Regions from separate parts of the Protofrankia sp. Cas8 genome, predicted to be linked through region 1. Evidence: riboswitches for the same ligand, from Rfam matches in the RefSeq annotation. Region 1 holds a riboswitch; the other holds the start of a gene.
The links. Region 1 has a riboswitch for cyclic di-AMP ahead of U9977_RS08950 (transglycosylase family protein). Riboswitches for the same ligand answer to the same signal wherever they lie in the genome.
Positions count from the first base shown of each region.

Region 2: linked by a shared signal. The riboswitch ahead of U9977_RS00445 (C40 family peptidase) and the one ahead of U9977_RS08950 (transglycosylase family protein) in region 1 are both predicted to bind cyclic di-AMP.

Region 1 is NZ_CAUVXI010000041.1:25,729-31,131, forward strand. Features, by position in the region: gene U9977_RS08935 (ATP-binding protein) at 1-1,250, opposite strand, end outside; gene U9977_RS08940 (DUF3151 domain-containing protein) at 1,381-1,812, opposite strand; gene U9977_RS08945 (transglycosylase family protein) at 1,993-2,736, opposite strand; cyclic di-AMP (ydaO/yuaA leader) riboswitch at 2,742-2,906, opposite strand; gene U9977_RS08950 (transglycosylase family protein) at 3,258-4,007, opposite strand; cyclic di-AMP (ydaO/yuaA leader) riboswitch at 4,079-4,251, opposite strand; gene fbaA (class II fructose-bisphosphate aldolase) at 4,475-5,403, opposite strand, start outside.
Region 2 is NZ_CAUVXI010000001.1:85,502-93,936, forward strand. Features, by position in the region: gene U9977_RS00415 (nuclear transport factor 2 family protein) at 67-531, shown strand; gene U9977_RS00420 (cytochrome P450) at 591-1,760, shown strand; gene U9977_RS00425 (ferredoxin) at 1,757-2,017, shown strand; gene U9977_RS00430 (amidohydrolase family protein) at 2,324-3,505, shown strand; gene U9977_RS00435 (acyl-CoA dehydrogenase family protein) at 3,745-4,950, shown strand; gene U9977_RS00440 (peptidoglycan-binding domain-containing protein) at 5,085-5,621, opposite strand; cyclic di-AMP (ydaO/yuaA leader) riboswitch at 6,068-6,226, shown strand; gene U9977_RS00445 (C40 family peptidase) at 6,341-7,027, shown strand; gene U9977_RS00450 (peptidoglycan-binding protein) at 7,175-8,077, shown strand; gene U9977_RS00455 (hypothetical protein) at 8,373-8,435, shown strand, end outside.

The DNA.
Region 1 (5,403 bases):
TCCCGTAGGTCGGCGGCGAGTCTGCGGCCGTCAACGCTGCGTGCCCATTTCGCCGCACCGGCCAGCACCGGACGCCGTTCCCGGCCGGCGAGGACGACCGCGTCGATCTCGTCCTGACCGCCGGTTCCCCAGTAGGGCCCGATCGCCACGACGTCCGGCCCCAGCGAACCGGAGACCGCGAGCCGCCGCAGATGCTCCCGGAACGCCTCTTCCCAGGGCAGACCGAAATGGTCATCGAGGCTTGTGACCAGGACGGGCAGCAGAGCCTCCCCGAGACCGCGGTCGATCTCGGCACGGAACCGGGAAAGCACCCCGAGATAGAAGGCGAGGAAGTTGTCAGCGATGCGGTAGACCCGGCGCCGGCTGCGGGCGGTGTCGGTCACCGGCATGACCCGGTCGACGAGCCGCAGCTCGATGAGCCGGTCCAGGGTGCGGGCCGGCTCAGCCCGGATATGATCCTTGATCTCGTTGTACTGCGTGCGGCCCGCGGCGATGGCATGCAGCACCGCCGCCGGGTACTCACCGTGTTCCACCTCGGTTGCCAGCACGAGTTGTCCCTCGGTGAGCAGCGACGCCCCCGGCCGGCAGGCCAGTCGCCGCAGGTTGTCGGTGACGTCCGCGTTCTGGTCCCACCAGGACAGGTACAGCGGTACTCCGCCGACCAGCCCGTACACGAGGGCTCGGTTGGCCGGGGTGAGCTCGGGCAGCATCAGGGCGGCCTCGTGCGGGCGGAACGGATGCAGCGACAGTGACAGGTCGAACCGACCGTAGAGCGGCGCCCGTTGTTCCTGCAACGCGGTCATGTGCCGCACTGCCGACCCGCACAGCAGCAGTCGTAGCTGTGTCCTGCCCGCCACGCGGTCGAGAAAGGCCCGCAGCACTCCTGGGAGGTCCGGCGATGTCGCGACAATCTCTGGGAACTCGTCCAGGACGACGAGAAGCGGCTCGCGTTCCGCTGCCACCGCCAAGTCGTCCAAGGCGTCGTCCCAGTCGGAATACGGGCGCGTGAGCAGGTCCCGGAACCGTCCGGGGATGCCGGCCGCGACCTGGCGGGACAGCTGCGCCAGTTCTCCTGATGCGGCACGACCGGCACCCGTATGAAAGATCGACCGCCGTCCGTCGGCGAACCGGTGCAACAGGGCGGTTTTACCGACTCTGCGTCGTCCCCATATCACCGCTGGTCGTGGATGGGTCGAGGTCCACCAGCGCTCCAGCGCGGCAAGCTCCTCGACGCGATTGACGAACGCCATTCCGCCCCTGCTTACCTCGCACGCTACTTACATCACCTGTAACTTACCTCGGATGTCAGTAGGCCACCGGGCGGACAGCAGGGTGTCCCGGTCCCCGATCCAGGACGTCAGCAGGACGGTCGTGAGCGGCTCAGCTCTTAAGGCCCAGTACCTCGGCCGCTTCGGGATCGCTGTCGGCGAGGAAGTCCCGGCAGCGGGCGGCCTCCTCGGCCTCACCGATGGCGGCGGCGGCGCGACTGAGCGCCGCGAGCGCGCGTAGGAAGCCCTGGTTGGCCTCGTGGGACCACGGGATCGGCCCATGCCCGTGCCAGCCGGCGCGACGAAGCTGGTCCAAGCCGCGGTGGTATCCGGTCCGTGCGTAGGCGTAGGCCGTGACCGCCGCACCTGCCTCCAGGGCGCGCTCGGCCAGCATCGCCCAGGCGAGGCTTGAGTCCGGGAAGCGACCGGCGACCGTCTCCGCGGTCTCGCCGGCGTCGAGCGCTTTGGCGGCAGCCGGATCGAGAGTGAGTTTTGTCGGGGGCGGACCGTCAAGAAGATCCGGCCGTCCAGGGGAGGTCGTCATGGGGTCCATCCTGCCGGATCCCGGTTGCACTGTGCCGAGTGGGGATCGGTCAGAACAGGTTCTCACGCGGCGGACCCGGTGGGAGGGGGGTGGGCCATCGGGTCCGCCGCGGAATCAGGGTTCGAGGGCGAATCCACCTTCGAACAGTCATAGGATGTTACAGGATACGAACCTTTGGGATCACAGGGCGGACGGGCTGGTGACGGTGATGTCCCAGAGGTTCTTACCGACCACACCGGCCTGTCCGTCGTCGACCCGTGTCAGGTAGCTGTACAGCGATGCCAGGCCCTGGGACTCGCCGCCGAAGCGGCCGTCCACCTGCAGAATGAATTTCTTCTCGCGCATCGTGTTCTGCCAGACGTAGGCGTCAGCGCGCACCTCTCCGGCCAGAGCGGTGGAAAGCGTCGTACCGGTGAAGTTCGACGATTCCAGTTGCGCCTTCGCGCGGTCCAAGGTCATTGCGGGCTGTACCGGGGCGATCGCCTGCTGGACTGCCGCGACGTTGGGCACCGTTGCCGGCACCGTTGTCGGCACCTGCGGCGCCGGGCCGTTGTTGGTCAGGCCCATCTTGACCGAGCAGGACGGCCACGGGGACCAGCCGCGAGAGTTGTAGAGCTTGTGGGCTGCGTCGTCCTGCAGCGCCGGCGGGGCGTCACTGGGGAGGCCGGAATAGCCGAGACCGTGCCAGGTTCCGGCGTCGAACTGGTACGCGCCGTAGAACCCGTTACCGGTATTGATGTGATAGTTGCCGCCGGACTCACACTGGCGGAGTTTGGTGAAGTCGTCGGCGGTCGCGGCGCCTGCGGGACTGGCCGCGACGGCGAGACCACTGCCCACGAGTGCTGTGACAGCACCGGTGGTACGCAGGACCTTGACTGCGGTGGACGACTGTTGCGGGGCTCGGTGCCTGCCAACAGACGGCATGTGGGTCGGTCCTTCCCGTCGCCTACGAGGTGAGCTGTCGGGTGCGGGCTGGGAACATGCCCGGCCGGTGACGCCGATGAGCGTCGCCTGCTTTACCCCAAGGACACCGGTGGCCGGTATCCGGATGTGGTTCCCCCGATCCCGTCCGTGCGGCTTCGCGATAGGTCCTGCCGCGGCGGGCGGGGACGGGATTCGGCGTCCGTCCGCGCGGCCTCGCCGATCTGGCGAGTGGGGAGGACTCTAGCGAGCCTGGCCCTTTCGAAGCAAATCGGGGGTGTCGGATGAACTACACGGACCTGGCTTTCACCACCCGAATGGGCTACATGGCCCAAAGACAACACTCTACCCGGCGATTGGGGTGACCCCGATGGGGGGTCGTTTGTGCTGGCTTTTCGTAACACCGAGTGATCGGGCCGGTCGCCGTAGTGCTTTTCTGTTGTGTTTGTTGTCACGCAGGTGGGACCGACCCGACTCGTCCTCGCGGGGTCTATATCAGTTCGCGGCCGTCAGCTGCCGGCTGTTCAGCTGAAGGTGACCCCCCAGGTCTCCGGCCCACAGATTCCGTCGACCGCCAGGCCCTTGTCGGCCTGCAGGCGGCTGGCCGCGCCGGCCGACTCAGGTCCATACCGACCGTCAATTTGGATCTTGTAGCCAAGACTGTTCATCTGGTGCTGCCACGACCGAACGTCCGACCGCACCTGATCGACGAGGTCGGCGGTAAGGGGCATCGCATCAGCGGAGTTCGACGAGATGTCCGTGCTCACCGTGCGCCATTGCCAGCGCGAGGAACCGCTCCTGCCGTACGAGGGTGCCGGCGACGAGTCGGTGTCGGATGAGCTCGAGTCCGATGCGCTGGTGTCCGGTGCATCCCTGCTGCTGTCGGCGCCCGATGCGCCGGGACTTGCGGTGCCGGCCGGGTTGGTGCCGACTGGGCTGGTACCGACTGGGCTGGTACCGCCCCCGAGTTGGTCGGCGCCCATGCCCTTGCCGCAGGCAGGCCACTGGCCGAAGCCGGCGCGGGCGGCGAGCTTGATCGCGGCTGCATCCTGGGTGCCGGGGGCCGCGCTGCTGGGCAGGCCGGTGAAGCCCAGGCCCTGCCAGGTGCCCAGCGAGAACTGGTAAGCGCCGTAGTAGCCGTTGCCGCTGTTCGCCCCGTAGTCACCGCCGGACTCGCATTGGCGAAGCCCCTCCCAGGTCGTGGCGGCGCTGGCCGGTTGGGACATCGCGATGCCGCCACTGATCGCGGCGACCAGGGCCGGGGTCACCACCATGGCCCGGGTGCGGATCCGAGCCCGGCGAACTCCACGATGTCGGCCACGAGAACGTGTACTGGACATATTGGTAATGCCCTTCCCCACGCCTGCGAGGTGAGCTGTCGGATTCGGGCTGGGACTGCCCGGCCGCTTTCACGGCTTCACCCCGAGGACGCCCGATATCGACGTCCGAAAGTGGGTCCCCCGTTCCTGCCGCAAGTTTGGTTTTCGTCGAGCGAGGGCAGGATTCGGCGTGCCGCCCGACGTGTCCCCATCGTATCGACGGGCACGGCGCAGACCATAACCAGAATTGCTGGTGGCTGAACAAGCCGTGAATGCGGTTCGTGACTATGCGCACATCGCGCTGTCCACTCTTGCCGTTCCTCGAGATCGACTGCTAACGCGCGCATGCATGCGCTCAGCTTGCTTGCAGGCGGCCGAAGGAGGCGCGAAAAGCGATGTCGCGCCTCCTTCGGCCGGATGGGTCAGCTGGTCAGCGAATGCCCCGCCGAGCGTAGGTCTGCGCAGGCCTGCGCGACACGGGCGGCCATACCGGACTCGGCTGCCTTGCCGTAGCTGCGTGGGTCGTACTGCTTTTTCACACCTACTTCGCCGTCCACTTTCAGTACGCCGGCGTAGTTCTTGAAGACATGGTCGGCGATCGGCCGGGTGTATGCGTACTGGGTATCGGTGTCCACATTCATCTTGACAACGCCGTAGTCCAGCGTCTCGCGGATTTCGGCCAGGTCGGAACCACTACCGCCGTGAAACACCAGGTCGAAGGGCTTGGCGTCGACTGGCAGACCGAGCTGCTGCGCGACATACTGCTGCCCGTCCCGAAGGATGCCCGGACGGAGTTTCACATTGCCCGGCTTGTATACACCGTGCACATTTCCGAAGGTTGCGGCGAGCATGTAGCGGCCCCGTTCGCCGGTGCCGAGAACCTCGGCGGTGCGCCACATGTCCGTCGGCGTGGTGTAAAGTTTCTCGTCGATCGCACCGACGACACCGTCCTCCTCGCCGCCGACGACACCGATCTCCACCTCCAGGACGATCTTGGCCTGGTGGCATTCGATCAGGAGGCCGTCGGCAATTTTGAGATTCTCCTCCAGCTCGACTGCCGATCCATCCCACATATGTGAGTGGAACAGCGGATCCCGCCCTTCGCGGAGAACCCGGTCCTTGGAGATCGCAAGCAGGGGGCGCAGATAGGTGTCGAGTTTGTCCGCGGGGCAGTGGTCGGTGTGCAGGGCGATATTGACCGGATACGCTTTGGCGACATGGTGGGCGAACTCGGCGAGTGCTTGCGCGCCGAGGACCATGTTCTTCACCCGGGTGCCGGAGAGGAACTCGGCACCGCCGGTGGAGACCTGCACGATGCCGTCGCTGCCGGCATCGGCGAAGCCCTTCAGGG
Region 2 (8,435 bases), on a different contig from region 1:
GACAGTGTCACCGCAAGTCACTGCAAGTCACCGCAACCGATCCCCCCATGGCAGGAGGAGCACCGGATGACCACTGTGAAGACGTTCGAGGATGTCCGCGACCACATCAACGCGAGCGACACGCTCTACCGTTACTGTTCGACGGTCGACCAGAAGGATTTTGTAGGTTTACGCACGGTGTTCGACGACGACGCCCGGATGCGCTTCACCGCAGCCGGTACGTGGAGCGAGTGGGTCGAGGGCGCCGATGCCATCGTGGCCTGGGTCGACAAGATGACGGCGGACCGCGGCTTCCAACATCACCTTGTGTCTGTCTACCACGTCGACGTCGAAGGCGATCAGGCCTCGGCGCTCGCCTACCTCACCTCCCACCAGGTTGCCGCCGACGACCCCAACCAGGTTCTGCAGATGTCCAGTCGTTACCGCAACCGGCTGCGCCGCGACGGTGACGGTTGGGTCATCACCGAGATCCAACTCGAGATCGGCTGGATCGAGGTCCGGACGTTCGACCAGAGTCTGGCACTCGGCTGATGTCGGCGCCCGTACCCACACCCATGCCGGAGCGCGCGACGCCCGCCGGGTCCTGCCCGGTGGTCAACTACGACATCATGTCGCCGCGGCCGGTGCTGGCGGGCATCGGAGAGATGGCGCAGCTGCGTGAGGCGTCCCCCGTCTACTGGAACAGTTTCGGGGCCGGCTTCTGGATGATCACCCGCTTTGATCAGTGCCGCGAGGCCTACCAGAACCCCGAGGTCTTCGGTAGCGACTCGGTGATCGTCCTGGACCCGAACCCGGGTTACCGCTGGATTCCGACCAATGTCGCCCCGCCCGAGCACGGCAGGTACCGTCAGATCCTCAACCCGCCCTTCTCACCCCGTGCGGTCGCCCGGGCGACGCCCCGGATGCGCGAACTGTGCGACCGGACCATCGACGCCTTTCTCGACTCCGATGGCTGCGAGTTCGTGGCCGACTTCGCGGCGGTGTACCCGACCCGGGTGTTTTTGTCGATCATGGGTTTGCCTGAGACCGATGACGCGTTGTTCGTCGAGTGGGTGGACACGGTCTTCGACGCCTTCGCCGATCCTGAGGGCCAGGCCCGGACGATGGCGGCGATGGGCGCGATGACCGAGTACTTCATCGGTGTCGTCGCGGATCGGCGGGCGACGCTGCGCGACCCCGAGAGTGACTTCGTCAGCTATCTCATGACAGCACATTATGAAGATAGACCGTTGCGTGATGACGAGATTCTGCAGATGTGCGTTGTGTTGGTGCTTGCGGGTCTCGACACCGTCAAGAGCCAGCTGAGCTATGCGTTCCACCATCTGGCGACGACGCCGGAGCACCGTCGACGGGTGGCGACCGAACCGGGGGTGGTGCCGACGGCGGTCGAGGAGTTCCTGCGGGCGTTCCCGATCATCCAGGATGGCCGAAAGATCACCCGTGACGTGGACTTCCACGGCTGCCCGATGAAGAAGGGGGACATGGCGCTGCTGTTGCTCGGTGCGGCCATGCGCGACCCGCGCTCGTTTCCAGACGCTGACCAGGTCGATCTCGACCGTGCGGTCAACCGGCACATCTCCTTTGCCGCCGGACCGCACCGGTGCCTGGGCTCCCATCTCGCGCGCGCCGAGATGGCGGTTGCGCTGGAGCAGTGGCACCGGCGGATCCCCGACTACCGGATCGCGGGCGGTGAGCCGGTGCTGGAGCGCGGTGGTGCGGCCGGGCTGGTCGCCCTGCCGCTGGTCTGGGACCGGTCATGACCGCCGATCCGACAACGGGGGAGCGGCTCACCGTGCAGATCATGGTCGACCCCACCCGGTGTACCGGGCAGGGCCGCTGCTATTCGCTCGCTCCGGAGGTGTTCGACACCGATGACGACGGTTTCTGCCTCCCCCGCGGCGTCACCTTCGTGGTGACCGCGGACCGGGCACAAGCGGCCCGGCTCGGCGCCAGTTCGTGTCCGGAAGACGCGATCACGGTCGCGGCCGGTCCGCCGGGGCCGGCGGTGGACGTCTGACAGGTGAGGTACCTGGGTGGATCGGGCCGCGTGAGCCGGACGCGTGCGCCGTGGGTCGGCGCCTGGGCAGCACTCGATGGGGTCGCCCAGGTGGCCGGGCCAGTGCCTGCGGTAGCCGAAGTCGTTCGAGGCCGCAATGTGGACCGGTCTTTCCGTTCGGCGAGAGGAAATCGCGTCCGCGCTACATTTCCGGGACCGCTTGTCGGATTTCCTCATAAGAAATAAGGTATAGATCACATCAGAGTGCGGCCGGGACGCGCGTCGTGACAGCCGGCGTCTCCCGAAGACCTCGAGGGGAGCGGCGTCATGGCCGGGACGGCAGTGACCGATGGCATCAGAGTGATCGACGCGGATACCCATGTGATCGAACCCGCCGATCTGTGGACGTCGCGGATCTCCACGGCGAAGTGGGGTGATCTGGTTCCGCACGTCCGCTGGGATGACGACCTCCAGGAGGAGGCGTGGTATTTCGGCGACGCGCGCCTGTCGGCCACCGCGGGCGGAGCGATGGCCGGTTGGGCGGAGTTCCCGCCGAAGCATCCCCGGCGCCTCGCCGATGTCGACCCGGCGCTGTGGAACGCCCCCGATCGGCTGCGCAAAATGGACGAGTACGGGATCTGGGCGCAGGTGCTGTATCCCAACGTGGCGGGGTTCGGTACCGGGAGGTTCCTCGGACTCAAGGATCCCGAACTGATGGTGCGCTGCATCCAGGCGTACAACGACTATCAGACCGACTGGGCGAGCGCGGACCCGTCCCGGCTGCTGCCCATGGCGGCGCTGCCCTTCTGGGATCTGGCGGCGAGCGTCGCTGAGATCGAACGAACAGTCGCGATGGGGCATCGGGGCGTGATCATGGCTCAGGAGACCGACTTCTTCGGTCTGCCGCTGCTCGGTGATCCGCACTGGGACCCGATCTGGGCGACCGCCCAGGATCTCGGCGTTCCGGTGAACTTCCACATCGCATCGGGCGACCTGTCCCTGATCGAGAAGAACTTCCCGGGTAACGGGATCCACGCGAACTACGCCTCGGTCGGGGTTTCCTTCTTCATGGGCAACGCCCGCGCCATCGCGACCGTCATCTGTGCCGGGATCTGCCACCGCTTCCCGCGGCTGAATTTCGTCTCGGTCGAGAGCGGAATCGGCTGGCTCCCCTACGCCCTCGCCGCTTTGGACTGGCAGTGGAGGAACTGCGGCGTCCCGATCGAACACCCCGAATACGACCTGCTGCCCAGCGAGTACTTCCAGCGCCAGATCTTCGGTTGTTTCTGGTTCGAGCGGGAGACCGCCCTGCAGGCGATCGAACTTCTTGGAGCCGACAACTTCCTCTTCGAGACCGACTTCCCGCACCCGACGAGCATGTCGCCCGGCCCGGCGAGCGCGGCGATCCGGCCGGACCTGTTCGTCGCGGAGGCGTTCGCGCAGCTGCCCGGCGACGCGCTGCGCAAGATCCTGCACGACAACGCCGCCCGCATCTACCATCTGGACTGATCCGGCCCGACCGGGCCCGCCGTCGGTGGGCGCGGAGTGCGGGTTGGTTCGGGCCGTCCGCGTGCACACATGATAGTCAACAATGTTGACGAGCCTCGTTCGCGATTTGATCTTCAGTGTCGCCTGTTCCTTGTGCACGAGTCGACCGGCCTGCTTTGCTGACGGAAAACTGACGATTCTCGGCCAGATCCGCGGCGGGTCTCCTTTGGGCGACGCCGGCCGGTATGAAGGAGGTCCACGTGTCCATTGATCTTGGCCATGACCCGGTGGTCAGTGAACTCGCCAGCCGCACTGCCGAGTTCGTGCGCAGCGTCGTCGTCCCCGAGGAGGAGGCGTTCGCAGGCGTGGCCGCGCGCGGCGGTGACGCGATGCGGGCGCGGCTACAGCAGGCGGCGAAGGACGCGGGGCTCTTCGCCCCGCACGTACCGGCGGAGCTCGGCGGGCACGGCCTGGACATGCGCGGACGCGCACCCGTCTTCGAGGCGGCGGGCTACTCGCTGTTCGGCCCGCTGGCACTGAACATCGCCGCCCCCGACGAGGGCAACATGCACATGCTGGCGGCCATCGCGACGGCCGAGCAGAAGGAGCGGTATCTGCGGCCGTTGGCAACGGGCGAGGTGCGGTCCTGCTTCGCGATGACCGAGCCCGCGCCCGGAGCGGGGTCGGATCCGACCGCTCTGACCACGCGCGCTGCAAAGGAGCCGGGCGGCTGGCGGATCGACGGCCGTAAGTGGTTCATCACCGGCGCGGACGGTGCCGCATATGCGATCTGCATGGCCCGCACATCGGGCGAACCGGGTCACCGCGGTGGAGCGACGATGTTCCTCGTCGACGCGGACAACCCCGGAATGAAGATCGTCCGTCATGTCGAGACCCTCGACGAGAGCCTGTACGGCGGTCATTGCGAGATGCTGTTCGACGGCTGCCTGGTGCCGCACGACGCGGTTCTCGGCGAGGTGGACAAGGGTTTCGACTATGCCCAGGTTCGCCTAGGGCCGGCGCGGACGACCCACTGCATGCGTTGGCTGGGGATCGCCGCCCGGGCCCAGGATATCGCCGTGGCCCGGGCGGCGGACCGGCGGCTGTTCGGTTCCCGGCTGGCGGAGCTGGGCATGGTCCAGGCGATGATCGCGGATAATGAGATTGATATCGCGGCGTCCCGCGGGCTGGTCCTGCAGGCATGCTGGGAACTCGACCAGGGTCGCTCCGGGGCTCAGTCGACCGCGGTGGCGAAGACGTTCACCGCCGAGGCCGTCTGGCGGGTCGTCGACCGTTCGCTGCAGATCTGTGGTTCCCTCGGTATCTCCGGGGATGTGCTGCTCTCGCGCTTCCTGCGCGAGGTCCGCCCGTTCCGTATCTATGACGGGCCGTCGGAGACCCACCGCTGGGCGATCGCCCGTCGTGTGGTCCGCCGTCACCTCGACAATCATGCGAGCGCGTCATGACGATCGTAGCGTCTGCCGGCTAGCGGCCATCCGGCCATCCGGCCATCCGGCCGGCTAGATGATTTTTCGAGGTTTGTGCGACGAAAGAGTCCTTGTCGATCGCACAAACCTCGAAAGATCGCGTAGGCGTCGGTTCACCGGCCTTTGATGTCGAGGAAATAGTCGAGAAGGCGCCAGGTCGTCCGGTCGACCACACCGGTGACTGCCACCGCCGGGTCGTTCAACCGGCAGAATTCCTGGAAATCACGGAACGCTTTCTCCGTCAGCGGGCCGAAGGCGCCGTCCGGGGAGAGCAGGCGATTATCGCCCTCCCGGCCCGTAGCGATGTTGAGCGCGTTCTGAGCGGTCGTGACCGGGTGGCGCAGATCCGGGAACACCCCTGACTTGCCCTGGTCGAGGGACCCGCGCGCGCTCGTCGGGAAGTAGGCGAACCGGTTCGGCGAATTCTGGGGGGCGAGCGGGAAGCGCGGGCCACCGCTGAACATCGACTGCCAGTTCACGCATCCGACGATGAGTATACCGCCGGCCAGCCAGGTTCTGCGTAGTACCTGATCGTTTCCGACGTTACCTTCGACCGTGGCAATATTATTGCCGGTGCGTTCGACGACCAGGCCATGGGCTCGCGCCCAGGACCAGATCGTGGTGACCGTACTTCGTGTGATTGTGGCCATCCCCGGCGTAGCCGACCTCCGCCAACGCATGCTCGACCAACTGTTGCACAGCCGTCATCGCTGACTCCTTTGCGGCGACGCCGTGTTGGCGGCCGGGGCCGATGGCAAGGATTCGACCAAAGACGGTGCCCGGGCCGCTGCCAGAACCCCTGCCAGATGAGACAAGACGTACCCCGTCGATTGGCCTGTTTGCTCATCGCTATCACCGTGCGTGTCCTCGCGGCCAGTGCATGTCAGTATTCTGCCGCCGAGCTCGACGCACGGTCGGCGGTCTTGATCCGATTCTTCTGACCGGCCGGTCGGATGATTAATACGCATAGTAGTCGACATGCGGCGAGATTCGCGGAAAATGGCCCTTGCGGTCACAGCGTGTAGTTCGCTACCGTGGCCGGGCTCTCAGCAACACCGGGCCGAACGCCGAGTTCTGCCCTCGGTCCGGTGTTCCCTTCTAGTAATCACCAGGGCAGCAGCGGGGGAACCAGGACTTGGCGGACGTCGCCCTTGTGGCGCAGTCCTCGGGGTGAAGTCGGCCGCGGATCTCCGCGCTGACCGGGCTTCCCGGCCCGAACCCGACAGCTAACCTCGCAGGCGTACGGGAAGGATCATTGTTGCCTGCATATCAGGCGTGTGCAGATTCTGCTGACGGGGTTCCGTCCGGACACGGTCGCCACCGTGCACCGACCGCCAGGTCCAGCTTCCGCCGCCGGTCCGCACGTGCGGTGGTTGCCGCCGCGGCCACCGGGACCGTCGCTCTGACCGCTTTTGCGGCCCCCGCACTGGCGAACGACGCCGGGGCTGACAGTCCGGCCGGCTCGACCACTGCCACCACTGCCACCACTGCCACCACTGCCACCGCGCAGACCTGGGCCGGTGACACCGCTGCCGGTGACGCCGGGACCACGCCCTCGGCGTCCGATTCGCCCTCGGCGTCCGACCCGGCGTCGGCTGCTGGTTCGGCGTCGGCTGCTGGTTCGGTGTCGGCCCAGACTGGCGGCCTCTCGGCACCGCCGGACAGTGCATCGTCGCAGCAGGACGGTTCCGCGGCGTCCACTGCCAGTCTCGGTGAGAAGATCGTCTATTTGGCATCGAAGCAGGCGGGCAAGCCATACGTGTGGGGCGCCCAGGGTCCGAACTCCTTTGATTGTTCCGGGCTTGTCCAGTACATCTACAAACAGCTCGGCCGGAGCGTGCCGCGGGTGACCGACGCCCAGTACGCGGCGTCGCAGAAGATATCGCGGGATGCCAAGCAACCCGGTGATCTCATTTTCTTCGGGCAGCCCGGAAACATCCATCACGTGGCGATTTACGCCGGGGCCGACATGATGTGGGCCGCTCCCCACAGCGGAACCGTCGTCCGGCTTCAGAAGATTTATTCCACGAGTTATCTCGTTGGTCGCCTGGGGTGACCTGGCTCGACTGTTAACAGACATGCGACCCGTCATGGCCGGGCTGCCGCGTGCCCCACCGTGGGCATTCCGCCAGCTTGGCTGTGACGGGTGCGTCCGCGCGGCGCCTATGAGCCGATCGACGATACTGAAGTGAGATATCTGATAATGACCAGGGGAAGGCACAGAAAGCAGTCCCAGTACAACCGCGGCGCGGTGGCTGCCACTGCCGGCGTCATCGGCGCGACGGCGGGAATGATGCTGACCGCGGGTCCGGCGAACGCGAGCCCCGCGGCGGCGTCCGGTGCCGGTACGGCGCCTGCGCCCGGCGCGAGTTCTGTCGCTGCGACACCTGTTCCCGACGCTTCCATCGCCGGTGCCGGCAGGAAGGCGGGACTTGGCGGTTGTGACGGGAAGCCGCTGCAGACCTGGGTCGCGGTCGCGCTGGCCGAGTCCGGCGGCAACGCGAACGCGCACAACCCCAATGGCGAGGATTCCCGGGGACTGTGGCAGATCAACATGCGGGCGCATGCGGGCTGGGTCGGCGGGGCAGATCTGTTCGATCCAGCCATCAACGCCCAGGCCGCCAAACGGGTGTGCGACATGCAGGGCATCGGAGCATGGAGTACGTACACCAACGGGTCCTACCGCGTGTACCTCGGGCGGGCTGCGGCAGCCGCCACCGAGGCAGCTGGTGATGGCGCGACAGGCACTTACCAGGCCGATCCCACCGGCCCAGGTGGTCCTACTGGGCCGGTCAGTACACCGGTTACACCGGTTACACCGGTCACTACGCCGGACCGGACCGCTGCGGCCGACGTGGCGCCGGCACGACGGGTCGCCGATCCGGTGCCCCGAGCGCGGGAAGTCCGCTACACCCACCGCGGGCGTCCCGGCGTGCGCCAGATTCAGCGAGCGCTGACCGGACGTGGCTACCCTGTCGTGGCGGACGGAAAGTTCGGGCCACATACCACAAATACGGTGAAGGCATACCAACGCCGGCACGGACTTGCGGCCGATGGCGTAGTCGGGGCGCGGACCCGCGCTGCGCTGTTCTCTTTCACCGCGTAGGTCCCATTACTGGATAGATCATCATATTCTGTCTGTATTGTCGCGGAGAGCAGCGGACTTCAGCGCATCCGTCGGGATGCATTTGAACGGCTTCGTGACCCACTGGCATGTCAGGAGCACAAATAATAACAAGGCTTTTCCAGGTAAATTATGCTGCGGTCGACATCGACCCCGTCTCCGTATTTTTGCATCATTCTGCGTTTGGCGGCAGGACCATCATGATTTCCGGTTGACTCCTGGTGTGGGTGGCATAGATTTATGCCTGTAAATGACATCTCGATGCGGAGGTGATCGAATGGAGCAGCAGCAGGCGCAGCAGGTGGAGCAGTATCTGCGGCAGAACTGGCAGGAGATCCGG